Regions from separate parts of the Clostridium amazonense genome, predicted to be linked through region 3. Evidence: predicted binding sites of a transcription regulator. Region 3 holds the regulator's gene; each other region holds the start of a gene.
The links. The regulator Rex, encoded in region 3, represses fermentation and respiration genes when NADH is low (regulators of the CRP and FNR family bind a similar motif). The targets are predictions, from matches to a motif close to ATTGTTAANNNNTTAACAAT.
Positions count from the first base shown of each region.

Region 1: a site for Rex is predicted at 5,405-5,424, ahead of AC07E4_RS06790 (phosphoglycerate kinase). Genes of this name have one in related genera too.
Region 2: a site for Rex is predicted at 4,753-4,772, ahead of AC07E4_RS19065 (acetyl-CoA C-acetyltransferase). Genes of this name have one in related genera too.

Region 1 is NZ_JBWKMH010000010.1:534,076-544,837, forward strand. Features, by position in the region: gene AC07E4_RS06765 (ABC transporter permease) at 1-754, shown strand, start outside; gene AC07E4_RS06770 (hypothetical protein) at 1,076-1,654, shown strand; gene rpoN (RNA polymerase factor sigma-54) at 1,788-3,140, shown strand; gene AC07E4_RS06780 (sugar-binding transcriptional regulator) at 3,274-4,311, shown strand; gene gap (type I glyceraldehyde-3-phosphate dehydrogenase) at 4,352-5,359, shown strand; gene AC07E4_RS06790 (phosphoglycerate kinase) at 5,666-6,865, shown strand; gene tpiA (triose-phosphate isomerase) at 6,907-7,653, shown strand; gene gpmI (2,3-bisphosphoglycerate-independent phosphoglycerate mutase) at 7,676-9,217, shown strand; gene eno (phosphopyruvate hydratase) at 9,360-10,658, shown strand.
Region 2 is NZ_JBWKMH010000033.1:918,491-929,252, forward strand. Features, by position in the region: gene AC07E4_RS19050 (biotin--[acetyl-CoA-carboxylase] ligase) at 1-181, opposite strand, end outside; gene AC07E4_RS19055 (HDIG domain-containing metalloprotein) at 198-839, opposite strand; gene AC07E4_RS19060 (VanW family protein) at 1,466-3,010, opposite strand; gene AC07E4_RS19065 (acetyl-CoA C-acetyltransferase) at 3,306-4,487, opposite strand; gene AC07E4_RS19070 (sigma-54 interaction domain-containing protein) at 4,905-6,239, opposite strand; gene AC07E4_RS19075 (Gx transporter family protein) at 6,356-6,874, opposite strand; gene AC07E4_RS19080 (NusG domain II-containing protein) at 6,885-7,283, opposite strand; gene AC07E4_RS19085 (FMN-binding protein) at 7,724-8,179, shown strand; gene AC07E4_RS19090 (FAD:protein FMN transferase) at 8,320-9,348, shown strand; gene AC07E4_RS19095 (DUF3892 domain-containing protein) at 9,376-9,624, opposite strand; gene AC07E4_RS19100 (TetR/AcrR family transcriptional regulator) at 9,699-10,244, shown strand; gene AC07E4_RS19105 (hypothetical protein) at 10,312-10,762, opposite strand, start outside.
Region 3 is NZ_JBWKMH010000031.1:193,145-203,906, forward strand. Features, by position in the region: gene AC07E4_RS13230 (S8 family serine peptidase) at 1-3,048, shown strand, start outside; gene AC07E4_RS13235 (hypothetical protein) at 3,329-3,460, shown strand; gene AC07E4_RS13240 (ABC-F family ATP-binding cassette domain-containing protein) at 3,732-5,648, shown strand; gene AC07E4_RS13245 (redox-sensing transcriptional repressor Rex) at 6,373-7,017, shown strand; gene AC07E4_RS13250 (short-chain-enoyl-CoA hydratase) at 8,050-8,829, shown strand; gene AC07E4_RS13255 (acyl-CoA dehydrogenase) at 9,044-10,183, shown strand; gene AC07E4_RS13260 (electron transfer flavoprotein subunit beta/FixA family protein) at 10,197-10,762, shown strand, end outside.

The sequences.
Region 1 (10,762 bases), on a different contig from region 3:
AAGCCCAGTAATGGGTATATTTGGAGGTATGGTTGCAGGAGGTGTTCTTGCACTAATACATGCTTTCTTAAGTGTAAACTTAAAAGCAGATCAAGTTATATCAGGTACAGCGATAAACTTATTTTCAACAGCACTTGCAAGTTTCTTAATAACTAGATTGTTTGGAAAAGGTGGTCAAACAGATATAGTTAAAGGACTACCATTCCACGTTCCAGAGAGTGTTGCAAGTATACCAGTAATAGGACCATTTTTAAGCGGGATAAACTGGTTTGTTATATTAGCAATAGTGTTAGTATTTGTATCTTACTTTGTAATTTACAAAACACCATTTGGATTAAGAGTTAGATCTGTTGGAGAGCATCCAAAAGCAGCAGATACATTAGGAATAAATGTTTATAAAACTAGATATATATGTGTTATAATATCTGGAATGTTAGCGGGCCTTGGTGGAGCTGCATTATCATTAGGTATAACACCACTATATAAAGAAAATATGGTTGCAGGAAGAGGATTTATTGCATTAGCTGCACTTATATTTGGTAACTGGAAACCATTTGGAATACTTGGAGCATGTTTACTATTTGGATTTGGAGAAGCATTCCAAATCGTTGCTCAAGGATTTACATGGTCTTTACCAACTGAGTTCTATTCAGCAATACCATATATACTAACAATGTTAGCACTAGCTGGTTTTGTTGGAAAAACTCAAGGACCAGCAGCATCTGGTCAACCATATGAAAAGGGATCTAGATAGTTAAAGATAAGTAATAAAGTAGGCTTTTTAAGTCTACTTTATTTTTTATAAAATATATTTAAAAAACATATTTAAAGTAGGGCAGAATTTGAAATCACTTAGGAGGTGTAGTATTATTGAGATACACTCTATAGTTTATTATGAAAAAAATATTTAAAATATATAAAAATATAGTATAATTATAATGAAAATATTTTAAAAATTTAGAAAATTATAAATGTTGTTATGAAATAAATAATTTTTGGGGAAATTATAATATATATTAATAAAATAACACATTATAATAGAAAAACGTAAAATAAATAGGGGGTAATTAAAAATATGAGTAGAATCAATAGTATTTCTGGTCCCTGTATAGAGGAAGTATGGGAAAAGGTAAGTAAGGAAATTGGGGCAGATATAAACATTAATTCCAGGGGAATAAAAATTAATAAGAAGTATGATGGTACAGATATAATACTAGAATACTATACAATGGATGCAGGGAGTATTCCTATAACATATACAAGAATTAAAAGTAATTTTAAGAGTCTAAATAATTTTAAATTTAAAATATGTAATAGAAATGAATTAAATTCTAAATGCAATGAATTAGATATTGAAGAATACAGCACAGAAAATGCAATAATTGATAATGAATTAATAATAAAGACAAATGAAAAAGAGATTGTTAAAAAAATAGTAAAAGATAAAAATATAATAAATGTACTAATGAAATATAGAAATTTTATATTCCAGTGTAATCAGTGTGACAAAATAGATAAAAATCAGGGAATGTTTAATTTTGAAGTAAGCTTTAGAACTTTAGGTATAATTAAAAATGGAATAGAATTAAAAGAAATGTATAGTTTAATATGCAATACAATAAATATATTAAATGAAGAAAATATAATTATTTAATTTAAATTATATAATATGTAGTAAAATAGAAAAAATTTATAATTATGATATAATTAAGACTATAGAGTTTAAATTTAATTACGAGACTTTATAGTCTTAAAATTATGTAGAAAAGGCTGTGGTAATTATGAGTTTGGGTTTTGATTTAAAGTTATCAATGGAACAAAAATTAGTTATGACTATGGAAATGCAACTGTCGGTAAAACTTTTGCAAATGTCAACGTATGATTTACTTACTCATATAAATAAGGAATTGGAAGAAAATGTGACATTGGAAGCTAAAAATAATGATGATAATGAAAGTGATATTGAATTTAAAAAACTTATAGACTTTTTAAAAAACAACAATACTGATAGTAGTTCAAAAGAATATAAGGGAAATGATGAGGAAGTATCGCCTTTAAACTTTGTTGAAGCTAAAAAATCATTAAAAGATTATTTGAAAGAGCAAGTAATAGATTTAGAAATTAACAAAGTAGAAAAAAAGTTATGTTACTATTTAATAGAAGATTTAAATAGTAGTGGATATATTGAAGATGATTTAAGTTATATAGCTAATAAAAATAATTGTGATATAAGAGTAGTAGAAAAGGCATTATCAATAATTCAAAGTTTGGAACCAATAGGAATAGGTGCTAGAAATTTAAGAGAGTGTCTAAAAATCCAACTTATTAGAAAAAATATTGAAGATGAAAATATATACATCATAATAGATAAATATCTTGAAGAAGTTTCAAAAGCAAAATATTCTTATATAGCTAAAGAATTAAATTTAGATTTAAATAAAGTACAAAAGTATGTTGATATAATAAAAACATTAGAACCAAAACCATCTAGAGGATTTTTTACTGGAGACGAGACTAGCTATATAATACCTGATGCTATTATAAAAAGAATAGAAGATGAATTTGTAATAGTAATGAATGACTCAGTATTACCAAAATTAAATATAAATAGCACTTATAGTGAAATAATATCAACTTGTGAAGAAAAAGAAGTTGTTGATTATGTAAAAGAAAAAGTAAATAAAGCGATGTTTCTTATAAAAAGTATAGAAAGTAGAAGACAAACGTTGTATTCTGTAATATCCAATATATTAGAAATACAAAATGAATACTTTCTATATGGAGAAGATTATTTAAAACCATTAACAATAAAAACTGTAGCTGATAATCTAAAATTTCATGAATCTACAGTAAGTAGAGCAATAAAAGATAAATATATAGCGATACCTAGTGGTAGGGTAGTTAGAATAAAAGATTTTTTTACTAACAGCTTAACTGGAAATGACGGAGAAGTTTCTACATATAATATAAAAAGAAGAATAATTAGTATAATAGAAAATGAAGATAAAAAGAAACCACTTTCAGATTCAGCAATCTGTAATATTTTAAAAAACGAAGGGATAGAAATATCAAGAAGAACCATAGCTAAATATAGGGATGAATTAAATATACTAAGTTCAGCGCAAAGAAAAAGAGTTTAAGACAATTTTGAAAAAATAAAAAAATTAATAAATTTATAAAAAGCTATTCACATGAATAGCTTTTTATAATATAATAAAATCATAAAGGGACATAAATGTTCCTACGGGTCACAAAAAGTCCAAGGAGAGAAAAATGAAAGAATTATTAAAATTACAAATGAAATTAGTACCAGAACTTTTAACTGTTTTGGATATGAGATATAACATTTTAAGCAATATTTATTACAATCAACCTATTGGTAGAAGAATGTTATCAAATAATTTAAATTTGAGTGAAAGAATAATAAGAAGTGAAGTAAATTTTTTGAAAGAACAAAATTTAATAGATATAAACAGCATAGGAATGAGTATAACAGATGAAGGAAAGGATTTGCTTAGAGATTTAAAATTTTTTATAAGAGAAATAAAAGGATTCAAATCAATAGAACTTGAAATAGCAAATCTATTGCATATAAAAGGCATGGTAATGGTACCAGGCGATGTTGAAGAGGATAAATCAGTATTAAGAGAAATATCTAAAATATCTTCGGAATATATAAAAAATTTATTAGAAGATAATATAATAATTTCATTAACGGGAGGTAATACTGTTAAAGAAGTAGTTGATAGTTTTCAGGCCACTAATGAATACAAGGATATAATGGTTTTACCAGCAAGAGGAGGAATGGGAACAGATATAGAATTGCAATCAAACACTCTAGCAGGTAGATTGGCATCTAAAATTAATGGAAGATATGAAATATTACATATTCCAGATAGCTTGAGCAAAGAGACCGTTGATGCAATTTTAAATGAACCAGAAATTAAAAGAATATTTGAAGGTATAAAAAAATCTACTATAGTTATTCATGGTATTGGTGATGCTACTAGGATGTCCCATAAAAGAGAATTAAATTATGAAATAATAAAGAAAATAAAAAGTGAAGATGCTGTTGGAGAAGCATATGGACATTACTTTAATGCTGATGGAAAAATAGTATATTCACTACCTAATATAGGGATAAATGGAAATGAAATATCAAAAATTAAACATATGATAGCGGTGGCTGCAGGTAAAAGAAAAGCTAGAGCAATTATCGCAGCTATCAAAGATAGAAAAAATGAGGTTTTATTTACAGATGAGGCTACAGCTAAAGAAATATATAATATATTAACAGAAACATCATTGTAAATAATAAAACATAATAAATGAATGGTAGGAGGAATTAATAATGATAAAAGTTGGAATAAGTGGATTTGGAAGAATAGGAAGAAATGCGTTTAAGGTTTTAGTAGAAAAGTATAATAATGACATAGAGGTAGTAGCGATTAATGATTTAGTAGATCCATATACATTAGCACATTTATTAAAATTTGATTCTTTATATGGCCAATTTGAGGGAACTGTAGAAGCTAAGGATAATGCTATAATTGTTAATGGTAAAGAAATAAGAATTTTTGCAGAAAGAGAACCTAAAAATATACCTTGGGGACTTTTAGGTGTTGATATAGTAATAGAAGCTAGTGGTAAATTTACTGATGGAGAAAAAGCAAAGGCACATATAGAGGCAGGTGCTAAAAAAGTATTGATTTCAGCTCCAGCAAAAAATGAAGATATAACTATAGTTTTAGGTGTTAATGAAGAAAAATATGAAAATGAAAAGCATAATGTAATTTCTAATGCATCTTGTACAACAAATTGTTTAGCTCCATTTGCAAAAGTATTAGATAGAGAATTTGGAATTGTAAAAGGTCTTATGACTACAATTCATTCTTATACAAATGACCAAAAAATATTAGATGCACCACATAAGGATCTAAGAAGAGCAAGAGCTGCAGCAGAAGCTATGATACCAACTACAACAGGAGCGGCAAAAGCAGTATCATTAGTTTTACCACAATTAAAAGGTAAATTAAATGGAATGGCTGTAAGAGTACCAACACCAACTGTATCAATAACAGATTTAGTTTGTGAACTTTCAAAAACAGCTACAGCAGAAGAAATAAATGCTGCATTTAAGAAGGCATCAGAAGGTGAATTAAAAGGAATATTAGGATATAGTGAAGAACCATTAGTATCTATAGATTATAGAGGAGATGAACGTTCATCAATAGTTGATGGATTATCTACTATGGTTATAAATGATAATATGGTTAAAATAGTTTCATGGTATGATAATGAATGGGGCTATTCAAATAGATTAGCTGATCTTACAAAATATGTAGCTGATAGATTATAAAGAATAAATTTTATAAAATCTAGTTCTGAATTTTAATAAGAACTAGATTTTAATTTTATAACAAACAATAAAGCTACACTAAATATTAAAAAAATAACCTAATAGTATATCATATTTCCTAAAAAGATGGTAAAATAAAAGAGTAAAGTATAAAATTTACTGTACTATATATGATGCGATATATTTTCTTATAAAATTTTAATTAATAGATAATATTATAATATAGAAAATAACACATAATAAATTGAAATATTATTTTATATATTGTAAAATTTTTATAAGAATAATATGGAAAGGGGAATATAAGTGAAGTTTAATAAAAAAACAATAGAAGATATAGATGTTAAGGGAAAAAAGGTTTTAGTAAGATGTGATTTTAATGTTCCACTTGTAGATGGAGCAATAACAGATGAAAATAGATTATTAGGTGCAATGCCAACAATTAAATATTTAATGGAAAATGGTGCAAAAGTTATTTTGTGTTCTCATCTTGGAAAACCAAAGGGAGAAGCAAAAGAGGCGTTATCACTAAAAGTAGTAGGTAAGAGATTATCAGAACTTTTAGAAGTAAACGTTGACTTCTTAAAAGATAATAATGTTATATCAAATGAAGTAATTGAAAAAATAAATAAGTTACAAGATGGAGAAGTTGCACTTCTTGAAAACACTAGATTTAGAAAAGAAGAGACTAAAAATGAAGAGAATTTCTCAAAAGAATTAGCATCAGTTTGTGATATATTTGTAAATGATGCGTTTGGTACAGCTCATAGAGCACATTGTTCTACTGTTGGTATAACTAAATATTCAAAAGAATCAGTTTGTGGATATTTAATACAAAAAGAACTTAAGTTTTTAGGTGATGCAGTAGAAAGTCCAGTTAGACCATTTACTGCCATATTGGGAGGATCTAAAGTTTCTGATAAAATTAATGTTATAAACAATTTATTAGAAAAAGTTGATACTTTAATAATAGGTGGGGGAATGGCGTATACATTCTTAAAGGCTGAAGGTTATAACATTGGAAATTCATTAGTTGAAGATGATAAAATGGATTATGCAAGAGAGATGATAGAAAAAGCTAAAAATAAAAATGTTAAATTATTAATACCAGTGGATCATGTTGTAGCTAAGGAATTTTCTAAAGATTCAGAGGCAATAATAACAGAAGGAAAAGACATAAAAGATGGGTATATGGGTCTTGATATAGGACCAAAAACAGTAGAAATATATGAAGAAGTAATAAAAAATTCAAAAACAATAGTTTGGAATGGACCAATGGGAGTATTTGAATTTGAAAACTTTAAGAATGGTACACTAGCTATAGCAAAGAAAATGGCAGATAATAAAGAAGCCACCACTATAATTGGTGGCGGAGATAGTGCTGCCGCTGTTAATATATTTAATTTAGGAGAGTGTATGACTCACATATCAACTGGTGGAGGAGCATCATTAGAGTTTTTAGAAGGAATAGAACTTCCAGGTATAGTATCACTTGATGATAAGTAAAAAAATAATATTTAAGTTAGTTGTAAAGTTGGAGGAATATGATGAGAAAACCAATAATTGCAGGAAATTGGAAAATGAATAAAGATATAAGTGAAGCAACTAAATTAGTGGAAGATTTAATTCCATTAGTAAAAGATGCAAATTGCGATGTAGTAGTTTGTCCAAGTTTTATAGCTTTACAAAAAGTTAGAGAATTAACAAAAGGAACTAATATAAAAGTTGGGGCTCAAAATATGCATTTTGAGGAAAATGGTGCGTTTACAGGAGAGGTTTCTGCACCAATGCTTAAATCATTAGATATTGATTATGTAATAATAGGACATAGTGAAAGAAGAGAATATTTTAATGAAACAGATGAGACTGTTAATAAAAAGATAAAAAAAGCTTTTGAATATGGTATTTTACCTATACTTTGTGTTGGCGAAACTTTAAGTGAAAGAGAAGGAAATACTACAGAAGCAAAATTAGAATGTCAAGTTGAAAAAGCTTTAGATGGATTAAGTAAAGAGCAAGTTGAAAAATTAGTTATAGCTTATGAACCAATATGGGCAATAGGAACAGGAAAAACAGCAACTGCTGATGAGGCTAATGAAACTATTGGATTTATAAGAAACATTGTTGAAAAATTATATGACAAGAATACAAGTGAAGAATTAAGAATACAATATGGTGGTTCGGTAAAACCATCTACAATAAAAGAACAAATGTCAAAAGAACATATAGATGGAGGCTTAATAGGTGGTGCAAGCTTAAAAGCTGAAGATTTTAGTGCAATAGTTAATTATTAAAATATAGTTAAAGGGTGGTTAGATGTCTAAAAAACCGACAATGCTTATGATATTAGATGGGTTTGGATTAAGTAGTGGTTTAGATGGAAATGCTATAAGAGCTGCTAAAAAACCAAATTTTGATAGAGTAATAAAAAAATATTCTTGTGTAACATTAAAAGCTTCAGGACTTAGTGTAGGGCTTCCAGAAGGTCAAATGGGGAATTCGGAAGTGGGACATTTAAATATAGGTGCAGGAAGAATAGTTTATCAAGATTTAACAAGAATTACAAAGTGTATAAAAGAAGGAACTTTTTTTGAAAATGAAGCCTTTTTAAAAGCTATAAAAAATTCGAAAGAACATAATTCTTCAATACACATGATGGGATTATTATCAGATGGTGGAGTTCATTCACATATAGAACATTTAAAAGCATTAATTAAATTATGTAAAGAAAATAAAGTTGAAAAAATATATATTCATTGTTTTCTAGATGGTAGAGATGTACCGCCGACTTCAGCTAAAGAATATATAAGAGACTTAGAATGTTATTTGAAAGAAATAGGTATAGGTAAAATTGCTACAGTTTCGGGTAGATATTATGCTATGGATAGAGATAATAGATGGGAGAGAATAAATCTTGCTTATGATGCAATGGTAAAAGGTGAAGGCGAAATAGTAAAAAATGCAATAGAAGCAGTAGATAGATCTTATCATGATAACAAAACAGATGAATTTGTACTTCCATCTGTAGTTATAGATGATGAAAATATGCCAATTGGAACTATAAAGAGTAATGATTCTATAATATTTTTTAACTTTAGACCAGATAGAGCAAGAGAAATTACAAGAGCCATAAATGACAAGACTTTTGAACACTTTGAAAGAACTAAATTAAATGGATTATGTTTTGTTTCAATGACAGAATATGATAAAACATTAGAAAATGTAAGTGTGGCATATACAAAAGAAAAATATAAAAATACATTAGGTGAGTATATTTCATCAAAAGGATTAAATCAATTAAGAATAGCAGAAACTGAAAAATATGCACACGTAACATTTTTCTTTAATGGTGGAGTAGAATTGCCTAATAATAATGAAGAGAGAGTGCTTATACCATCACCTAAAGTATCAACATATGATTTAAAGCCTGAAATGAGTGCTAAAGAAGTTACAGATGAAGTGTTAAAGAAAATAGATGAAAATAAAAATGACTTAATAATTTTAAATTATGCAAATGCAGATATGGTAGGTCATACGGGAATTTTAGAAGCTGCAATTAAGGCAGTTGAAACTGTAGATAATTGTATGGGAAAAGTAATAGATAAGATTTTAGAGAAAGATGGTGTATTATTTATTACAGCTGATCATGGAAATGCAGAACAGATGATAGACTACTCTACAGGAAAACCTATGACTGCACATACAACGAATGAAGTTCCATTTATATGTATATCTAAGGGAAAAAAGGAGTTAACATCTGGAATATTAGCAGATATAGCTCCAACAATACTTGATGTAATGGGACTTGAGAAACCAGTTGAAATGACCGGTGAAACACTAATTAAGATGCAAAAATAAAATAATAAATCAATGTGTCTTAAGGGAATAATATATATTGTCAATAAAATAGATATTTAAATACTACACTACAAAGTGTAATTTAAAAGATCAATTCTATTTTATATGACTTGAAATAAAAACAATTTAGGAGGGTTTATAAATGAAACAATATGTAGAAATTATTGATGTTTATGCAAGACAAATATTAGATTCAAGAGCATTTCCAACAGTAGAGGTGGAAGTAACTTTAGAAGATGGAACAGTTGGTAGAGCAGCGGTACCTTCAGGTGCATCAACAGGAATGTTTGAAGCAGTTGAATTAAGAGATAATGTTAAAGAAATATACAATGGTAAAGGTGTACTTAGAGCAGTAGATAATGTAAATGATATAATAGCAGAAGAATTAGTAGGAATGAATGTTTTTGATCAAGTTGCTATAGATAATTTAATGATAGATCTTGATGGAACTGAAAATAAAGGAAAATTTGGAGCAAATGCTACTCTAGGAGTTTCACTTGCATGTGCAAGAGCAGCTGCAGAATATTTAGGCTTAGGAATTTATCAATACATAGGTGGAGTTAATGCAAAAGTATTACCAGTTCCTATGATGAACATATTAAATGGTGGAAAACATGCTGATAACAATGTTGATTTACAAGAATTTATGATTATGCCAGTTGGAGCAAAATCTTTTAATGAAGCATTAAGAATGTGTGCAGAAGTATATCATAAATTAAAATCAATATTAAAAGAAAAAGGCTTAGGAACAGGTGTTGGTGACGAAGGTGGATTTGCACCAAATTTATCTTCAAATGAGGAAGCTATAAAAGTTATAATGGAAGCTATAGAAAAATCAGGATATAAGCCAGGTGAGGATATATTCTTAGCATTAGATCCAGCATCATCTGAATTCTTTGAAGATGGAAAATATAATTTAGCTGGTGAGGGAAGAATATTAACACCAGAACAAATGGCAGATTATTATGTAGAACTTGCTGAAAAATATCCAATAATCTCAATTGAAGATGGTATGGCTGAAGAAGATTGGGAAGGATGGAAACATTTAACTGATAAAATAGGACATAAAGTTCAATTAGTTGGTGACGATTTATTTGTTACAAACACTGAAAGATTAAAAATGGGTATAGAAAAGAAAGTTGCAAATTCAATACTTATAAAATTAAATCAAATAGGAACTTTAACAGAAACTTTGAATGCTATAGAAATGGCATCAAGAGCAGGATATACAGCTGTAGTTTCTCATAGAAGTGGTGAAACAGAAGATACAATAATAGCTGATTTAGTTGTAGCTATGAATGCAGGACAAATAAAAACTGGAGCACCTGCAAGAAGTGAAAGAGTTGCTAAATACAATCAACTTTTAAGAATTGAAGAAGAACTAGGTGAAATGGCTGAATATAGAGGTATGAAATCATTCTATAATATAAATAGAAAATAATTTAAGAAAGTTGATGCAGATTAAGTTGTGCATCAACTTTTTTATAGGAATTTACTAAAATTAGCATATTATATTATGTTAAATAAATTGTATCTTTGAAAATA
Region 2 (10,762 bases), on a different contig from region 3:
GTGAAGAAATAATTCTATATCCTTTTTTAGATACAGATTCTATTTCATATCCTTCTTCTTTTAATCCATTTATATGTTTCCATATTGCAGCTCTTGTTACACCTAACTCTTTACTTAAATTTTCTCCAGATATAAATTCCGTAGAATTTTCTTTCAATTTATCTAATATCTTATTCTTCAATGCAATTAACCTCTTTTCAACTATACAAGTATTTCCTTTTATAATTCTTACTAATCTCTAAGAACATTTTAACATTTTTTTCTTCCTTTTCAATTATATCTTTCTTTAAGTTTCCACGACCTAATCTATCGCTATATCCTAAAAGTGCTAATTCATTTAAGTCTATATCTTTTATCATTGATTTTATATCTCCAAATGGAAGTTCCTTCACTATAAACATTATATGCATATGATAAAATATCATTTTCTTTACTTCACTTATAAATTCATAATCACTTGTAAATTCTTTTAAAAATTCTTCTGCCATCTCAGCCCCTACTTTATCATGATTATATGCTGTATACCTTCCTTTTTTAAATTTAGTTGTATGTGCTTTTCCTACATCATGTAAAAGTGCTGCCCACATAAGAACCATCTTGTTTTTGCTATTGTTTTTCCTTTTAGCAGCTTCATCTATTACCAGCATTGTATGATTCCAAACATTTCCTTCAGGATGATGTTCTTTGCTTTGATTTACATTTTTTAAATCACTTAACATATTAAAAGGATACTCACTAGGGAATTTTCCATTATTCATTAATTTTTCAAAAAAAATAGATGGTTTATCTTCGTTTAGTAAAACTTTATCAAATTCATTAAACTGTTGTTTTTTATCCATAATTATCTCCCTTGCAACTTTTAATGTAAAACTTAGTAATATATATTAAAAGCTTATAATATCTTATTTTTTAGCTTAACTTTATAAATTATTCGAGGTGATTTATATTGAATAATTTAATAATTTTTATAATTTCTATTATTGTATTTTTGTTGTTATTTGATCTATTTATTCGTTCTTTGCCTAATCATAAATTTATTTTTTTTAAATCTAGTAAAATTCTTTTACATTTAAATGATAACACCATACTAATTTTAACTTATATATTTTGTTCAATTTTAGTAATTTTCAATGGATTCGAATCTTTTCTTATTGGTTTATTTCTGTTTCTATTAATAAAATATTTTTATTTATCTTCTAATGCTAACAATTATTATTTATATAAAATTGCTAAATTTCTTTCTATCCTCGGTTGTGTTTCAACTTTTATTTGTTGCATATATATATTTATTAATAACAATATATATAATATAAAAATAAATTTATCTTTATTTCTATATATTTTAAACTCAATCTTTAAAATAGTAAAAGATTTATTCCTATCCTTTATTATAATACTATTTTTTATAATAGTTATCGATAATATAAAAAAAGGAAACTAGTATAATTCTAGTTTCCTTCTTATATTATTGTCCGCTGCCTGTTTGTGGCTTAGTTTCAGTTGGTTTCGGTGTTTCTGCTGGTTTTTGAGGTTCTTCCTTCTTAGGTGGTTCTTCTTTTTTTGGTGGTTCTGCTGGTTTTTGAACTTTAGCTGTACCCCTTTTTATAGTAGTTGGCATTGCTGCATAAGTATCATTATTCATTAATTCTTGATTTATCAAAGCTCCATTTTCATAAGTAAGTCTATATGCTTTAACTTTACATCCATCAACACCTTGCTGTACTACAACTTCTTTACCTTCTGGTAATGTTGGGTCATCCTCATATTGAGCTGTTGCAGCTATTGTCTCATATGTTTCACTTGTAAATTCATATGTTTTTGAAGATTTAGCTGCTGAATTTCCATATATATTAAATTGAACTGTTCCACCACCAGCAACTCCTTCTATATATAATGGAAACTTAGTAGGATTAGTAAATACATAGTCTATATATGGATATGCAATAGTAGCATCTAATCCTAGTGGCACATATCCAACTGTCATATTATGATTCAATCTTTGATCTGGAAGTATACCCATTTTTATAACAGCATTATGTAAAGTAGATGATACTTGACATATGCCTCCACCATAACCTTTTTCTAATTTATTTCCTACATATACTCCACCTTCTAGATATCCTTTATCAGGTGTAGTATCTCCAACTATATTATTAAAGCTAAAACTTTCCCCTGGCATTAATACTTTACCATTAATTGTATTAGTACATATTTCTATATTGGTAGATCTATCTATGGTTCCACCTGCATAGCTTGTACTATAAGATGACATTAAAGTATCTACCTTTTTCAGTTCAGCTTTTGTTATTTTAGGTTTATCCTCTATTAATTTAACCTCAACAACTACTTCTTTTTCATCTATTTTTGATTCAGCTATATGCTTTAATATGTCTTTCTTTAAAGATTCCTCATCAACTTTATATCCAACTTGTTCATCAGTAATATTAAAGTTTCCACCATATCCAGATATAGTTGCTTCTACTTTATTTTTATTTAATTCTTTTGCTACATTTTTAATTTTTTCATTTACAGGTGCTTCATTATAAGTAAATTTAATTTCATGATCTTTTTCCTTTGGGTACTTTATCATTTTAAATTTTTCAAATAAGTCCTTATCTTTTCCTTCTTTTAAAACTTCATCAACTGTGTTTTCATAATCAAATGTTAACCCTAAGTCTGAATATTTTATATCATACTCTTTATCTTTGCTTTTAATTACAATTCTTTTTTCATTCATTGCTTTAGTATAGTTTTCATTTATTATTTTTATAGCATCTTCCCTATTTCTGCCTGATAAATCCATACCTTGAATCTTCATACCAGGATATATGGCTTCTTTATATTTTTCAACACTTGTTTTTACATAAACACCCCCGCCAATTAACCCAACTATTATAACTGCTGCCGATACACCTATTGAAATTTTAACATTTTTCGACAACCTTGTTTTATTTTTAGATTTTCTTTTTCTTTTTTTCTTTTTATCTGAGCCTTCTAAGTTTTTATCCATAAACCAAATTCCTTTCACTTTTCTTTAAAAGCTTAAAGTATGATAAAACATTATAAATTCATTATTTAGTATACCATATAAATTTAGTTTTTTCAGTAATTTAGTTATTACAATTTATGTATTTATACTTATAAATTAAACTTCAATATATTATTAAATTTATTATCATACTTTAATATTTATATAAGTATTTTTACAAATTATGATTAAAATTTATATAATTTCAAAAGGCACTACTAGAATCTAATTCAATTCTAATAATGCCTTAAATATCATTATAAATTTTTGTTAACTATTAGTTTCTTTCTACTACTAATGCAGTTCCTTGTCCTCCACCTATACATAAAGTTGCAAGACCTGTTTTAGCATCTCTTTTTTCCATTTCGTGTAATAAAGTAACTAATATTCTAGCACCAGATGCTCCTATTGGGTGTCCTAATGCAATAGCTCCACCATTTACATTTACTATCTCAGGATTTAAATTTAAATCTTTTAAAACAGCCAATGATTGAGCTGCAAATGCTTCATTTGCTTCGATTAAATCTAAATCTTCAACTTTTAAGTTTACTTTTTCTAATGCCTTCTTAGTAGCTGGTATTGGTCCACAACCCATAACTTTTGGATCTACACCTGCTGATGCATAAGATTTTATAGTAGCTAAAGGTTTTATACCTAATTCTTCTGCTTTTTCTTTTGCCATTATGATAAGCATTGCCGCACCATCATTTATTCCTGATGCATTTCCAGCTGTTACTGTTCCACCTTTTTTGAATGCTGGTTTTAATTTAGCTAATTTTTCTATTGTTGAATTAGCTTTTGGAAATTCATCTGTATCAAATATTATTGGATCACCTTTTCTTTGTGGTATTTCCACTGGAACAATCTCATCTTTAAATCTTCCTTCTTTAATTGCTTTTTCAGCTCTTAATTGACTAGTCAATGAAAACTGATCTTGCATTTCTCTTGTAAAATTGTATTCTTCTGCTATATTTTCAGCAGTCATTCCCATATGATAATCATTAAATGCTTCCCATAATCCATCCTTTATCATAGTATCTACAACTTTTCCATCGCCCATTCTTTGGCCCCATCTATTGCTTGGTAATACATATGGTGCATTACTCATACTTTCAGTTCCACCTGCTAAAATTACATCAGCATCTCCTAATTTTATTATTTGAGCTGCTAAACTTACAGCTCTAAGTCCTGATCCACAAACTTTACTTACAGTCATAGCTGTTGATGATGGATTTAAACCTGCTTTTAATGCTATTTGACGTGATGTATTTTGTCCTGCTCCTGCTGTTAAAACATTTCCTATTATAGCTTCATCAATTATTTCTGGATTAACTCCAGCTCTTTTTATAGCCTCTTTCGCAGCTATTACACCAATATCTACAGCTGAAAGCTTTGCTAAACTTCCTCCAAATGATCCTATCGCAGTTCTAACTGCACTTACTATTACTACTTCTCTCATTATATTTAAACCCCCATGAATAATATTTTAAATTATGTTTTAAATTACAAAATGATAAATTTTATAATCCCCTTAATAAAATAATCACGTAATTATAGTCATAATTTTCATTTCCCTATTACATTAATATTAATAAGCAATACTCATGCCAACTATCTTAATTCCCACTATATAGCCATTTTATATTGTATCTAAATATTAAAGGCTATTTTTTATGTATACTTTGTTTACATAGTAAATGATTACATTTTTTTCAACATTATACTTTGTTAAGGTTTTAGCAATTACTTTGTCTTTTAATTAACAAAATTCTGAATATGTAAACAAAATACACATGTATACTTTGTTTACATATTTTGAATTACTATACCTTATTAATTTATTTTTCGCTTTATCTTTTTGCGTTTCTTTATTATTTTAATTTGTCTTAATACTATACCTCTCAATTTTTTTATATAATCCAGCTCTACTTAATCCCAATATATTAGCTGCTTTATTTTTATTCCCTCTAACGTCTTTAAGTGTTTGAATAATAAGTGTTTTTTCTAATTTTTCAACTGAATCTTTTAGTGTTCCTTGCTCTAAAAAAACAGTTTTTACATTTTTATATTCAATTATTTGTTCAGGCAAATGTTTAGTTTTTATTAAAACATCTTCATCAATCAAATTTATAGCTCTTTCTATAATATTTTCTAATTGTCTAACATTACCTGGCCAATTATATTCTTCTAAGCATTTCATAGCTTCTTTAGATGTCCCTTTGCAATATACCCCATATTTTTCACATATATTTTTGATAAGCATATCACAAAGTGGTTCTATATCTTCTTTTCTATCCTTTAAAGATGGTAAATTTATATGTATAACATTCAATCTATAATATAGATCTTCTCTAAATTTGCCTTCATCAATAAGTTTAAGAAGTGATTTATTAGTTGCTGCTATTACTCTAACATCTATCTTTTTTACTTCACCTCCACCAACCCTTGAAACCTCTTTTTCTTGAAGAACTCTTAATAGTTTTACTTGCATATTAAGATCCATATCTCCAATTTCATCTAAAAGCATTGTACCTCCATCTGCGATTTCAAATAACCCTTTTTTTCCTTTACGTTTTGCTCCTGTAAACGCTCCTTCCTCATAACCAAACATTTCAGACTCAAATAATTCTGATGGTATTGCTGCACAATTTATCTTTACAAATGGTTTATTTTTACGTTTACTTGCATTATGTATTGAATGTGCAACTAGCTCTTTTCCAGTTCCACTTTCACCTGTTATCAATATATTTGAATCTCCTTTTGAAACTTTTTTTGCCAAATTTATACATGTTATAAATTTATCACTTTTACCAATTAAATTGTTAAAATTATATTTTGCTGTATTCTCTAATGAATTATTTACTATTTCATCTTCCCTTTTGCCTATATCTTCTTCAAAAACAATTTTACCTACAGCTCCTAAAACTATATTATTTTCAATAATTGGACTTTGTATAAATATAGCATTCTTTTCTTTTGTTTCATCTAATAGCTGTTCTTTTCTATCTTTACTTGCCATAACTTTTTTAAAATTATTATTATATATAATATTATCAATTTTCTGACCTATCAAAATATTCTTTTCCCCAAAAAAATCTTTAAATAACTCAGTAAACATAACTATATTCAAATCTTTATCAATAATAACTATATATTCATCTAAAGACTCTAATATAGATTCTAATATGTTAGTATTCAATTTCATTCCCATATCCCCACCTGATTCAAAAATTCCCATTTAACAATTTAATTTTACTAAAGATAAATTACGGAGGTCTCCCTCCGATAAAATCTTCATATACTTTTTTATTTTACTTTCATTCAAACTTAATACATTTTAAGCTTCTTATTTATTTTATTTAAATGATTTACTGCAAAGTTAGAAGTTAATCCTACAAATATTCCAGTGCCTATTGCAGCTATTGTCATTACCGGCAAATATAGCATTACACCTAAAGTTTCTACTATTAATGATGCCACTATCAACTGCCCTACATTATGAAAAACTGCACCTATAACGCTTACCCCTATAATACTTACTTTATCCTTAAATAAATTTATTGCAATTATCATTGATATAAAGCTAAAAACAGCTCCACCTAAGCTATACATTAATCTTGAAATACTTCCCCCAAACATAACTGATAATAAAATTCTAACAAATAAAACCACAGCAGTATCTTTATAACTTAATGTATATAAGGAAATTACTGTTATTATATTTGCAAAACCTAGTCTTGCTCCAGGAGTAATAAATGGTACTGGAATCATTCCTTCAATTATATGTAAAACCAAAGCTTCTGCTATCAAGAGCGATATATACACTAATCTTTTAGTATCTTTCATTTTTTCTCTCCTATCTAGCTATAAAGTCTTCCTCTTCAGTTTCTTTTACCTCACCGGTAATCTCTATTATTAATTTATGTGGTAGACACACCGCAGTCTGCCCAACTTTATATATGTACCCTACTCTTTCACAAACTTTATCATTACAATCAGCATCAACTATTGCTATTTTTTCATCTTCTAATTTTATTGTATTATAACCTTTTGAGGTTTTTACATTAAATTCTTCAACTCCACTATGTGTATCTAATCTTACAATCTTATATTCTTCTCCATTAACAGTTATTTTAGCATATACACCATTGCTATTTCCATTAATATTGAATATCATAATTGCTCCATATGGAATAAAAGACAACAACAGTAATACTATTATTATCACTATATCAAATTTTTTTAGTATTTTCATAATTTCCCTTTCGAACCTTAATAGTATATTCTTAATTATATATCTTTTAGCTTTCTTCATAATACAATATTGCTTTAAATAATACAATGACATTACATATGGTTTCTCCATATAATTATAATAATTTAATTTTTCAATTAATAATCTTATTGATATGTTTATTATCGTTATAAATTAGTCATACAACTTTATAATTTATATAATATTTTTTCTTTATTGTTTTATTTAATTTAAAATTCAACTCGATATTTAACCTAAATATATATATTAAGTATTAAACTGTAAAATTATTATTTGTTTTCATTAAATTTTTCTTCTACTTCTACATATTTTTTAATATTTTTGAATTTTTTCGATATTTTATATTTACTTTTTTAGTTAAATTATATACAATTTAAAATAGCAATACATCTTTTTTTTATTAATAGGAGGACTTTTAAATGAATAAAAAACTTTTAAGTGCTGTTTCAGCAGCATTATTAGCAGGAACATTACTAGTAGGATGTGGATCTTCTAAAACTGAAGGCCCTCAAGATGGCACATACAAAGCTGAATTCAGTGAAGCTGATAGCCATGGTTGGACTGGATTTGTAGAATTAACTATTGAAGAAGGAAAAATAGTTGATTGTAAAGCTGATTACAAAAATGAAGAAGATAAATTAAAATCTGAAGATGAAGACTACAAAGCACAAATGGAACCAGTTGCAAAGACTTATCCAAAAGAATTTTCAGAAAAATTTAGCAAACAATTAATAGAAAAAGGAAATATAGAAGAAGTTGATAGTATAACAGGCGCTACTACTTCATCATCTGATTTCAAACTTTTAGCTACAGAAGCTTTAAAAGCAGCTGAAAAAGGTAATACTGATGTAGTTAAAGTAAAACCAGCAAAATAATATATTGGTACAATATTTTTTCAATATAGTACAAGCCAATATGAGACTTTAGGTTTTATCCTAAAGTCTCTTTTTATGATATAATAATTTTAAATTATATTTATAATTTTTGTAACTATACAGTTAGGAGGTTATTACATATGAATTTTTTAAAAAAATGTATATTATTTTGTACTATCTTATCTTCATTTTTCATATTTGGATGTTCAAAACAAAGTTCTGAACCTATTTCTAGAACTGATATGATAATAGGTACTGTTTGTACAATTCAAATATTTGATTCTAAAGATACAAGTATTTTAGATAAATGTTTTGATGAACTTAAGAATTTAGAAGATTTGGTAAGTATAAATAAAACTGGTACAGAATTAGATACAGTAAATGAAAATGCAGGAAATAAACCTATTAAAGTCAGTGATGATACTTTTAATATAGTAAAAAGAGGCCTTTATTATTCTCAACTTTCAAATGGAAATTTCGATATAACTATAGGCCCAATTGTAAAACTTTGGGGAATAGGAACTGAGAATGCTAAAGTCCCTGAAAATACACTTATAAAAGATACTTTATCTTATGTAGGTTTTAAAAATGTTGATTTGAATGAAAATGATAAAACTATATTTTTAAAAGAACCAAATATGGTAATAGATCTTGGTGGAATAGCTAAAGGCTATGCTGCTGACATTTTAACTGACTTGCTTAAAGAACATAATGTTAGTAGTGCTATGATAAATTTAGGTGGAAATATATATATGTTAGGTAATAAACCTAATGGAACTGATTGGCGAATTGGTATCCAAGATCCTAATGACACAAAAGGTTCTGTAGGTAATTTACTTGTAAAGAACAAATCTATAGTTACATCTGGTACATATCAAAGATACTTAGAAGTAGATGGCAAAATTTATCATCATATTTTAGATCCTAAAACTGGCTATCCTTTTGATAATGATTTATTAAGTGTTTCTGTAATAAGTGATAAATCTATTGATGGAGATGCACTTTCTACAACTACTTTTGCTTTAGGTTCTAAAAAAGGTCTAGAATTTATAGAGTCTTTAGATAATATAGATGCTATTTTTATAACTAAAGATAAAAAGATCTTTATAACTGATGGAATTAAAAACAACTTTAAAATAACTAATTCATCATATTCATTGGAAGAATAGAAAGAGCTGATGCTAATCAGCTCTTTTTTAAAACATCTCTTTATTGTCTAAGTTATCATCCTCTTTTCCATTTGGATTACTTCTTAAAAATTCTCTTCCGTTTTTAGCCTTTCCTACATTTACACCTTCAATCATTCCATTCTTAGCCATGTTTATTCCTTCTTTTATTGAGTATGTGTCTCCATTTGAAAGCATAACATCTGTAATGTCGCCATCAGAATTCTTTCTTACTTTTGAAATAGTATTTTTACATTCATTATTAAAATTATATTTCATATTTATCACTCCTTATGAATATTATGTTTTATATAACGAAGATTTATTCTTTTTGCAGGGAGGTTATTTACAAGTTGCCTAATATTAATAACGAAGACATAGAATATAATATTATAAATACTTCTAAAACTTTATTTATTTCAAGAGGATACGAAAATGTAGACATGAAATCAATTTCTAAAAAGTGCAATTTATCTATTGGTACTCTCTACAATTATTTCCCCAATAAACGTAAAATAATTGTAAAAATTTTAGATAATCATTGGCAAAACACTTTTTCAAAACTCAAAGGAATTTCCTCTTTAGATAATAGATCAAAACTTAAAGATATAATTGAAATAATTTATGATGATATGTATACCTTATATCCATTAACTAAGGATATAAAAAAATATATTTTTATTCAAAGTTATTACACTAACCTTTCTTTACCTATTTCCCATATAGTTAATTCACTTGAACAAGATTCTAATTCTATAGTTAACTATTTGTATAGTTCAACATTTATTTTACACTTACTAAATAACATTGACTCATTACTTTTATCTAATTTTAATGATAAAGAAAAAAATTTAGATATTCTATTTAATAAAATGCATTCTATGATATATACATTTTAAAATATTGTATAATAAAAAAGTAAAGTCAAATTTAGTAAAAATACGACTTTACTTTCAACATTAAAATTTATATTTTATAAACTGTTCCGTTACAATACAATACTCCAAGTAATAATTGTTTTTTATATTTTTCTAATTCACTATTTATAAATGATATATTTATTACAATCTCTTTATTTCTTGTTTCTAATCCATTTCTCTCTATTTTTTTAGTTTCAAAAATCTTTTTAGATGTTAATATATTTTTTTCTATATCATCAATTAGCTCTTTAAATATATCATCAATTTCCATGTGTATTTTTAAAGTTAATTCTTCCAATTTATCAAATATTTTATTATAAATATTATCACAAACTATATCACTTTCTTCAATTAACTCAGCTTTTACTAATTCTTTTTTATTACTTATTTTGTCCCCTTGTTTCAAAAAAATTCCAGATAAACCAGTTGCTATACTTTTTATTATATTTTTTCTTGGAAACATTTTAAATTTGAAATCTAAGTTTTCAAGAAATTCC
Region 3 (10,762 bases):
CCATTTGGATATAATTACTCAGATAAGAATACACAAATAGTAGATTTAAGAGATTCAAAATCACCACATGGAGCTCATGTAGCAGGAATTGTAGGAGCTGATGGTGATGAAAATCTTATCGAAAGTAATGGGGCAGTTAGAGGGGTAGCGCCTGAAACTCAATTACTTGCAATGAAAGTATTTTCAAATGGACCTTTAGGAAAGTATACATATAGTGATGATCAGTTGGCTGCAATTGATGACGCTGTAGCACTAGGTGCAGATGTTATAAATATGAGTTTAGGTGGACCAGCAGGATTTAGAAATGACGCAGAGCCAGTTCAAGATGCAATAACAAGAGCAACAGATGCTGGAGTTATGGTTGTAGTTTCAGCAGGAAACAGCTCAATAGCTACTAATCCTTATGGAATAGGTGTTTTAAATGATCAAATTACTGTTGGAGATCCTGCACTTGCTAAAGATGCATTAATGGTATCAAGTTATGAAAATACTCATGTAGCTAATAAAATAATTGAATTTAAAGATGAAAAAAATAAAAAAATAGCTAGTGGAATTTTTGCAGAACATCAAGTAGATTTTAGAAGTATTTATAATAAAAATAATGAGATAATTAATTGTGGTCTAGGAAAAAATGAAGAATTAGGAAAAGTTAAAGGTAAAGTTGCACTGGTTAAAAGAGGAGATATATCATTTATAGATAAAATTGTAAATGCTCAAAACAATGGTGCAACAGGTGTAATTATATATAACAGTGATAAAGATGAAACAATTATTAATATGGTAACAGACCCATCAATAAAAATACCTGCTATATTTGTTCCAAATTCTGTTGGTGAAGCAATTAAAAAATCAAAAAATAAAGTATTATTTAATGGAGATCTTGGAAATGAAGTAGGAAAAAATCAAAATTCAGGAGATTATTCTGATTTTACATCTTGGGGACCATCACCAAGTTTAGAGTTTAAACCACAAATTGCGGCACCAGGTGGTCAAATATATTCAACTTTAAATGAGGGAGAACATGGTGTTATGAGTGGAACATCTATGTCAGCTCCGCATACATCAGGTGTTATGACACTTTTATTAGAATCAATGAAGGATTCGATGAATGAGTTATCAGGCAGAGAAAAAATGGATTATGCAAAAAATAATATAATGAATACTGCACAAGTAGAACTAGATAAAAAGCATGGCAATACACCATTCTCTCCAAGAAGACAAGGTGCAGGTCTTACACAAGTTGAAGATGCTATAAGAAATAGAGTTACTATAACTAATAATGGAAAAGCATCAGTTGAATTAAAAGAGATAAAAGAAAATAAAGTTACGTTTACTTTAGATTTAAAAAATTACGGGGACAAGCAAGCTGAATATAAAATAGAAAGCTTAGGAAATGTATTAACTCAAGATGAGACTATAGGTGAAATGGTACATGATAGAGAACTAGGTAAAAGTGAAGCTAACTTGGAGTTTAGTGCTAAAAATATTATTGTTCCAGCAAAAGGAAATGCTAGTGTTAATGTTACATTAAATATAGGAAGTAGCTTTGCATCAGAGCAGTACTTAGAAGGATATATAAAATTTGAATCTAAAGATAAAAACATCCCTTCTTTATCAATTCCATACATGGGATTCTATGGTGAGTGGGATAAAGAAAAAATAACAACAAACAATGCATGGGATAAAGAAAAACATATTTTAGTTGATGCAGTAAATAAAAATGGGGATAAGGCTATAATAGAGAATTTAGCTTTATCAAGTTTTGAAGGTATACCTGTGATGCTTGGATTAGAAAATACAAATGAGATTGGAAAAAATATATATAATAAGGATAAAATAGCAATAAGTCCTAATGAAGATAAGTTAAATGACGTTATTTATCCAGGATTGTATTTAATGAGAAATGCAAAACAAATTTCTGCGCAAGTTTTAGATAGTGAAGGAAAAGTTATAAGAAATGTAGGAACAATTACACAAAGAAGAAAACAATTAATAAACTCTGAAGTAGGAAAACTTCCACAATTTATGGCTGAACTTTCATGGGATGGTAGATTATTTGATAAGTCTAAAGGAAACTTTGTAAATGCAAAAGATGGAAATTACACATATAGAATAAAAATGAAAGTTGACTATAATGGAGCAAAAGAACAAATCGTAGATATGCCAGTGAAGATAGATACTAATGGACCAGATGTTCAAATAGTAAAATGTGAAAATGCTGGAGTTGGTGCAGCAAAAATATACTTTACAGCAACAGATGATGCATCAGGAGTTGATATGAAGCCAGGTGTATGTATAATTAAAAATGGTGTAATGGAACCATTTAGCCAAGATGTACAATATGATGAAAAAACAGGATTATATTGTAAACTAGTAACAGGATTAAAAGATAATGCATTAAACCAAATAAGAATAGGTGTCCTTGATTATGCAAGAAATTTAAATGGTTCAGAAACTGTTATACCAGTAGGAAATATAAATCCAGTAGTTATGAAATTAGATGATGAAAATTTAGAAAATGGACAAACAAATGTAAAAGAAAATAAATATATTATAAGTGGTACTATAAATAGAGCTATAAAAGATTTATTTATAGGTGGCGAAAAAATAGATGTAAATATTAAAGAAGATGGAACTGCAACATTTGAAAAGCAGCTAGAATTAAAAGAAGGCTTAACAGTTGTAAATATAAAAGCTGTTGATTATGATGGAAAAGTTTTAAGAGATTATGGATATAAAATCTACTGCGATACAGTAAAACCAACTATTAATATAACTGAACCAGAAGTTACAGATGGTAAAGTAAAACTTTCAGGAAATAAAGTAGTGTTAAAAGGAAATGTTTCTGATAATTTAGGTTCATATAATTTTTATGTTAATGGAGAGTTAAACTACAAATCAGAATTTGATGGAATAGTATCAGAAGAAAAAGGTAGACATAATTTTGAAATTGAAGTTAATGAATTAAAAGATGGAGATTTTATATTATTAAAAGTTGTAGATAACAATGAAAATGCAACAGAAATAAAATTACAAGTAGTTAAATAAAAAACAAAATTTAAGGGCAAGTAAAATATATTTTAGTTCCTATGTAGGGTGGAAATCATTCTACTAAAACTCCAAGACCGCCAAGACTGAAGTCTCAGCTACGAAGGAGTGGAAGTTGATGTGCCATATATTTATTCAAATATTTTTCTGTAGGGTGGAATTTATTCTACCGATTTAAATATGCAAATAAGGGTATTATGAATGAAATGAATAATAGCATCAATAACTGTAAAATGTCCATTGTCAACTGTCAATTGGTTAAGTAGGCGAGGTTTTAACCTTGCGGTTACACGTTGGTATTTTAAGTGTTGTAGCTATATCGAAGACCGCAAAGACTAAAGTATCAGCTACAAAGGGGGAAGAGTTTGTGCCAATCTCTGTAGTAGAGGTTTCAACCTTGCAAGTAATATAAATTATATAGAAGAGGCGTGTGAAAACACGCTTTTTTCTTTATCGTGCGGTGGGAAACTATTATATTGTTATAACTATGTAATTTAAATTTCTTTGTTATATGTTTGTGATTATAGTAAAATAGAAGTGAAACGAACTTTTAAGCTTAATAAATTGTAGAGAGAAACTTATTAAGTTTAAAAGATTATAAATAAAATTTAATTTTAACAATGAGTTAAATTGACAATTGCTTATTGTCAATTGATTTTAATATATATTTGAGGTGACAGAAAATGATAGTTTTAAGTTGTAATAATATACATAAAAGTTTTGGTATAGATGTTATTTTAAAAGATATTACTTTTAGCATTAATGAAGGTGAAAAGATTGGTTTAATTGGCGCAAATGGTGCTGGTAAGTCTACTCTTTTTAAAATATTAACATCACAAATGGAGTATGATAGTGGTGAATTATTTATAGATAAAAGTAAAAGAGTTGGTTACTTGTCGCAAAATCTTGCTTTAGAGTCAGACAATACAATATTTGGTGAACTTCTTTTAGTTTTTGAAGAACTTCTAAATATGGAAAAAAAGCTAAAAACTCTAGAACAAAAAATGAGTGAACCTTATGATGAAACTAAGGCTGATTATCACAATAAATTAATAAAAGACTATACAACATTAACTGAGGTTTATGAAAATAGAGGCGGATACACTTATAAAGGGGAGATAGGAAGGGTTTTAAAAGGGCTTGGATTTAATGAGAATGACTTTGATAAGCAGATAAATATATTAAGTGGTGGTCAAAAAACAAGAGTAGCACTTTGTAAATTATTATTAATAAAGCCAGAAATCCTTTTACTTGACGAGCCTACAAACCACTTAGATTTAGACGCAATAGAATGGCTTGAAGAATATTTAAAAAATTATAAAGGCAGTATGATAATAATTTCCCATGATAGATTTTTCTTAGATGCTGTAACAAATAAGACTATTGAAATAGCAGGGGGAAGAGCAGCATCTTATAATGGAAACTATACTACATTTATTGATTTAAAGAAGAAAAATTATGACGTGGCTCTTAAGGCTTATAATCTTCAACAAGCAGAAATTAAAAGACAAGAAGATATTATACAAAAATATAAATCATTCAATAGAGAAAAAAGTATAAAAGCAGCAGAAAGTAGACAAAAGGCATTAGATAAAATTGAAAGAATAGAAGCACCACATAAAGAACAGAAGGCTTCAAGAATATCTTTTGAGACCAAGATAAAGAGTGGTAATGATGTACTACACATTGAAGAATTAAGTAAGAGCTTTGGTGAAAAAGTTCTATTTACAAATGTAAATATGGATATAAAAAGAGAAAATAAGATAGCACTTATAGGTGAAAATGGAAGAGGAAAAACAACTTTATTTAAAATTATAATGGATGAAATTGAAAAAGATTCAGGAGTTAAAGTTTTAGGTAAAAATGTTAATATAGGATATTATGATCAGGAACAATCTAATTTAGATTTACAAAAAACTATAATAGATGAAGTTTGGGATGAGTTTCCAGACATGACAACAACAGAAGTAAGATGTGCATTAGCTGCATTTTTATTTACTGGTGATGATGTATTTAAAAAGATAGAAAAATTAAGTGGTGGAGAAAAGTGTAGAATAAATCTTTTAAAACTTATGTTATCAAAAAATAATTTCTTATTATTAGATGAGCCTACAAACCATTTAGATATAGTATCTAGAGAAGCATTAGAGGATGCACTATTAACTTATGATGGAACGGTACTTGTTATATCCCATGATAGATATTTCTTAAATAAGGTTGCAGGTAAAATTTTTGAACTTAACATAGATGGAATTAAAGAATACTTAGGAAATTATTCTTATTATATTGAAAAGAAAAGTAATCCAGCTAGATTCCAAGATGAAGAGGAAACTAGCGGAATAACTAAGACACAAATAAAACAAGATAAAAAGAAAAAGAGAGAAGAAGAAAAAAAGGAAAAAGAAAAACAAAAGTATATAAAATCATTAGAAGAAAAAATTGCATCAACAGAAGAAGAAATAGATGAATTTCAAAAAATGCTTTGTTTAGAAGAAATATATTCAAATCCAGAGAAGAGTCAGGAAGTTAATAAAAGTATATCATCAAAAGAAGCAGAACTTGAAAAACTTTATGAAGAATGGGAAGAAGTTGCACAGTAATTAATTAAAAAAAAAGCGTGTAGGAATACATGCTTTTTTCATTTCAAAGAAAGTTTAAAGATAAAAAAGTAATAGAAAATGAAGAAATAATTAAATAGAATTTCAAAATTGAAAGGCCAGTTTAATTCATTATTTTAAATAAATAACAATCATTATAGATAATTTAAGTAGCAAATTTAATTTAATGAAATTTAGAATTATTAAGATAATTCTAAATTTTGATAAGATGAGGTATTTATATAAAAATTTTGAAAAATATTATAAACAAAGTTAATTGAATATGGTAAAATATAAACAAAGTTTGATAAAACAATGTGAAAAAAAATGAATTTTTAAATTATAAGATAATTATTGTTACATAATCATATATATTATTGAAAAAGTATAACATTAAAATATAATAGATGATTAAAATTTAAATTATTAAGTAAATAAGTGGCTTTTAGAACCATATTTAATAATAATTTATTCTCTATTAGAAAAGTTATTATTAAAAAAAGCAATACAAAAAATATTTTTTTATTGTATTATTGAATAATAGGACATATAGATGATTTAATTTTTAAATATATACATAGATAAAAAGTGGATTTTGTAACAAAGATAATGATGAATTAGTTAAATGATAAACAAATTAAATAATGCAAATATAGAAACATATAATGTTTAACTAGATTTGAACATGTATTTTACAAAGGGATTGGAATATTTTGGAGGTGATTTCTTGGATAAAAAGAAAAATATATCAATGGCAGTTATAAAAAGGATTCCTAAATATTATAGATATTTAAAGGAACTTGCTAATAATGATGTGGATAGAATTTCCTCAAATGAATTAAGTGAGAAAATAGGATTTACAGCATCTCAAATAAGACAAGATTTAAATTGTTTTGGTGATTTTGGTCAACAAGGATATGGTTACAATGTAAAAGAACTTCTATCACAAATATCAGGGATATTAGGACTAGATAAAGATTATAACATAGTAATTATAGGAGCAGGTAATATAGGTCAAGCAATAGCAAATTATACTTATTTTCAAAAGATGTCTTTTGATGTAAAAGCTATATTTGATATAAATCCTAAATTAATTGGTCTAAAAATAAGAGAGGTTCCTATACTAGATATAGATGAACTAGAAGGATTTATTGGAGAAAATCAAATTGATATAGGAATAATTTGTGTGCCAAAAGAAAGAGCACAAGATGTATGTGAAGTTATTACTGAATCAGGAATAAAAGCTATATGGAATTTTGCTCCAATAGATTTAAAAGTTCCAAACGATGTAATAGTGGAAAATGTTCACTTAAGTGAAAGTTTGATGACTTTAAGTTATCTTTTAAATGAACGTAGAAAAGAAGAAAATTAAAAGTTTAAAATTGAAAATATTCAAAGTGAATTTATCAAGTTGAAGATATAAATCAATTAAAATTTTAGCTGCTAGTTGTATTATAGCTAGCAGCTAAAATTTTTTTTATGTAGAAGAATTGAGAAAAATCCATAGTCGAGGTTTCAATCATGCAATTATACAGTGTTATTTTTAAGAGTATAGACAGATCAAAAGCCGCCAAGACTAAAGTCCCAGCTACAAAGGAGAAAGAGATTTTAATAACTGTCAAATGTCCACTGTCAATTGGTAAAGTAGGGTGGAATTCATTCCACCTGGACTTAGGTAAGTATCAAAATCGAAAACCGCCAAGACTGAAGTCTCGGCTACGAAGGGAAAAATAAAATTTGTGCCAATTATTGTAGGCGAGAATTTATTCTTGTTGTTACACGGTATTAATTTAGGTTTTATATCCATATCAAGAACCGCCAAGACTAAAGTCTCAGATACAAAGGAGAAAGAGATTTTAATAAAAAAGCAATTAAAGATATTGTGAATGAAATGAATAATATCATCAATAACTGTCCAATGTCCATTGTCAACTGTCAATTGGGGAAGTAGGGTGGAATTTATTCTACCCATTTAAATGTGCCAATTAATTTAATTATAAGTGACATTAGAAATTTAATTTGAAAAATCAATTAATATATTGTGAATAAAAGAGTAATAAAACTACACAATGAAAATATATTTATACTGTTATGGGAAAAGCATTTAAAGGCTATATAAAAACTTAGATTGTAACCTATAATAAAAATTTGAAAAAAGTAAATATATTAATATTAGGAACTTTGTGGGTAAAATTTTTGAAAAAAATTTAATGAAATAGTGATAATTACAAACAAATTATTTGTTAATTAAAATAATTCAGAAAAAATAATTAACTCTGTTGCAAAAATATACCATTCGGTCTATAATAAGACATGAGGTTGAGAAACTTCGATATTATTTTTTTAAGAAAATTGTTATATTATTCACAAAATCTAATAGGAATATTCATGGGGGATAGCATTTATGGAATTTAAAAACATTATCCTAGAACAGGATCAAAACATTGCTGTCATAAAGCTTAATAGGCCAAAAGCATTGAATGCTTTAAATTCAGAGACTTTAAAAGAAATAAATGATGCTATTGAAATTATTGAGAAAGATGAAAGCATATACACCGTAATAATAACTGGTGAAGGAAAAGCTTTTGTAGCTGGAGCAGATATTTCAGAAATGAAAGATTTAAATTCAATACAAGGCAGGGAATTCGGAATACTTGGAAACAAAGTATTTAGAAGAATTGAAACTTTAAAAAAACCAGTTATAGCAGCAGTTAATGGATTTGCATTAGGTGGTGGTTGTGAACTTTCAATGGCTTGTGACATAAGAATAGCTTCAGTAAAAGCTAAGTTTGGACAACCTGAGTCAGGACTTGGAATAACGCCAGGTTTTGGAGGAACTCAAAGATTAGCTAGACTTGTGGGAGAGGGCGTAGCTAAAGAATTAATATTTACTTGTGACATTATAAAAGCAGATGAAGCTTTAAGAATAGGTCTTGTAAATAAAGTGGTTGAACCAGAAGAACTTATGAATGAAGCAATGAATATGGCTAAAAAGATAGCAAATAATGCACCAAAAGCAGTAGCTTTCTGCAAAGAAGCTATAAATAATGGAATTCAAATGAACATTGAAGATGCATTAAGATACGAATCTGAAATTTTTGGAATGTGCTTTAGCACTTGTGACCAAAAAGAAGGAATGAGTGCGTTCTTAGAGAAAAGAGACAAAGTATTTAAAAATATGTAATCCTTTAACTACATAGGGTTAATAGATTTAGCTAATGTGAGAGGTTCAAAATAAATCTTAAATTTTCAGAATTTAAATTATATTTAAATTTTAAATATAATTCGAAATAGATTTAATTGTTTCTTCTTGTTAGCTTGTTTTGCGGCAAAATGTCTTTAGATTATTATATTTACAAAAACATTTCAAAAAAAATTAATAGGAGGAATGGGGAATTATGAATTTTTCTTTAACTAAGGAACAAGAATTTGTAAAACAAATGGTAAGGGAGTTTGCTGAAACAGAAGTTAAACCTCTTGCTGCCGAAATAGATGTAACAGAAGAATTTCCAATGGAAAATGTAAAGAAAATGGCAAAATATCACATGATGGGAATTCCATTTTCAACTGAATTAGGAGGAGCTGGTGGAAACAATCTTTCTTATGCAATAGCAGTTGAAGAATTATCAAGAGTTTGTGGATCAACTGGTGTTATATTATCAGCTCACACATCATTATGTGCTACTCCAATAGATATGTTCGGAACAGAAGAACAAAAACAAAAATACTTAGTACCACTTGCAAAAGGTGAAAAAATCGGTGCATTTGGTTTAACAGAACCAAACGCTGGTACTGATGCAGCTGGACAACAAACAACTGCAGTTTTAGATGGAGATCATTATGTATTAAATGGTTCTAAAATATTCATAACAAACGGTGGAGTTGCAGATGTATTCATAATATTTGCTATGACAGATAAATCACAAGGAACTAGAGGAATATCAGCATTTATAGTTGAAAAAGGTTTCAAAGGTTTCTCAATAGGTAAAGTTGAAGATAAATTAGGAATTAGAGCATCTTCTACAACTGAACTTGTTTTTGAAGATTGTATAGTTCCAAAAGAAAACTTACTTGGAAAAGAAGGCAAAGGCTTTAAAATAGCAATGCAAACATTAGATGGCGGTAGAATTGGTATAGCTGCACAAGCATTAGGAATTGCTCAAGGTGCTTTAGATGAAGCTGTAGAATATATGAAAGAAAGAAAACAATTTGGAAGATCATTATCTAAATTCCAAGGATTACAATGGATGATAGCAGATATGGAAGTTAAAGTAGAAGCTGCTAGATTATTAGTTTATAAAGCTGCATTTAACAAAGATAATAAATTACCATACACAGTAGAAGCTGCAAGAGCTAAATTATTTGCTGCTGAAACAGCTATGGAAGTTACTACAAAAGCTGTTCAAATCTTTGGTGGATATGGTTACACTAAAGATTATCCAGTAGAAAGAATGATGAGAGATGCTAAAATAACAGAAATTTATGAAGGTACATCTCAAGTTCAAAGAATGGTTATAGCATCAAATCTTTTAAAATAGGGGGTAATTAGAGATGAAGATAGTTGTTTGTATGAAACAAGTTCCAGATACAAATGAAGTTAAAATAGATCCAAAAACAGGAACTCTTATAAGAGACGGTGTTCCTTCAATAATAAATCCAGATGATAAAAATGCAATAGAAGAGGCATTAAGATTAAAAGACAAAAATGGTGCTCATGTAACAGTTATAACAATGGGACCACCACAAGCACAAAAAGCATTAGAAGAAGCTTTAGCAATGGGAGCAGACGAAGGTATATTAGTAACAGACAGAGCATTTGCTGGTGCTGATACTTTAGCTACTTCTCACGCATTAGCTGGAGCATTAAAAACATTAGAATATGACATAATATTTGCTGGTAGACAAGCAATTGATGGAGATACTGCTCAAGTTGGTCCAGAAATTGCAGAACACTTAAATATACCACAAATAACTTATGTTGAAGAAGTTGAAGAAATCGAAGGCGGATTAAAAGTTAGAAGAGCTTGGGAAGATGGATATGAATATATCAAAGTTAAAACACCAGTTCTATTAACTGCAATTGAATCTTTAAATGAACCAAGATATATGAATATAAA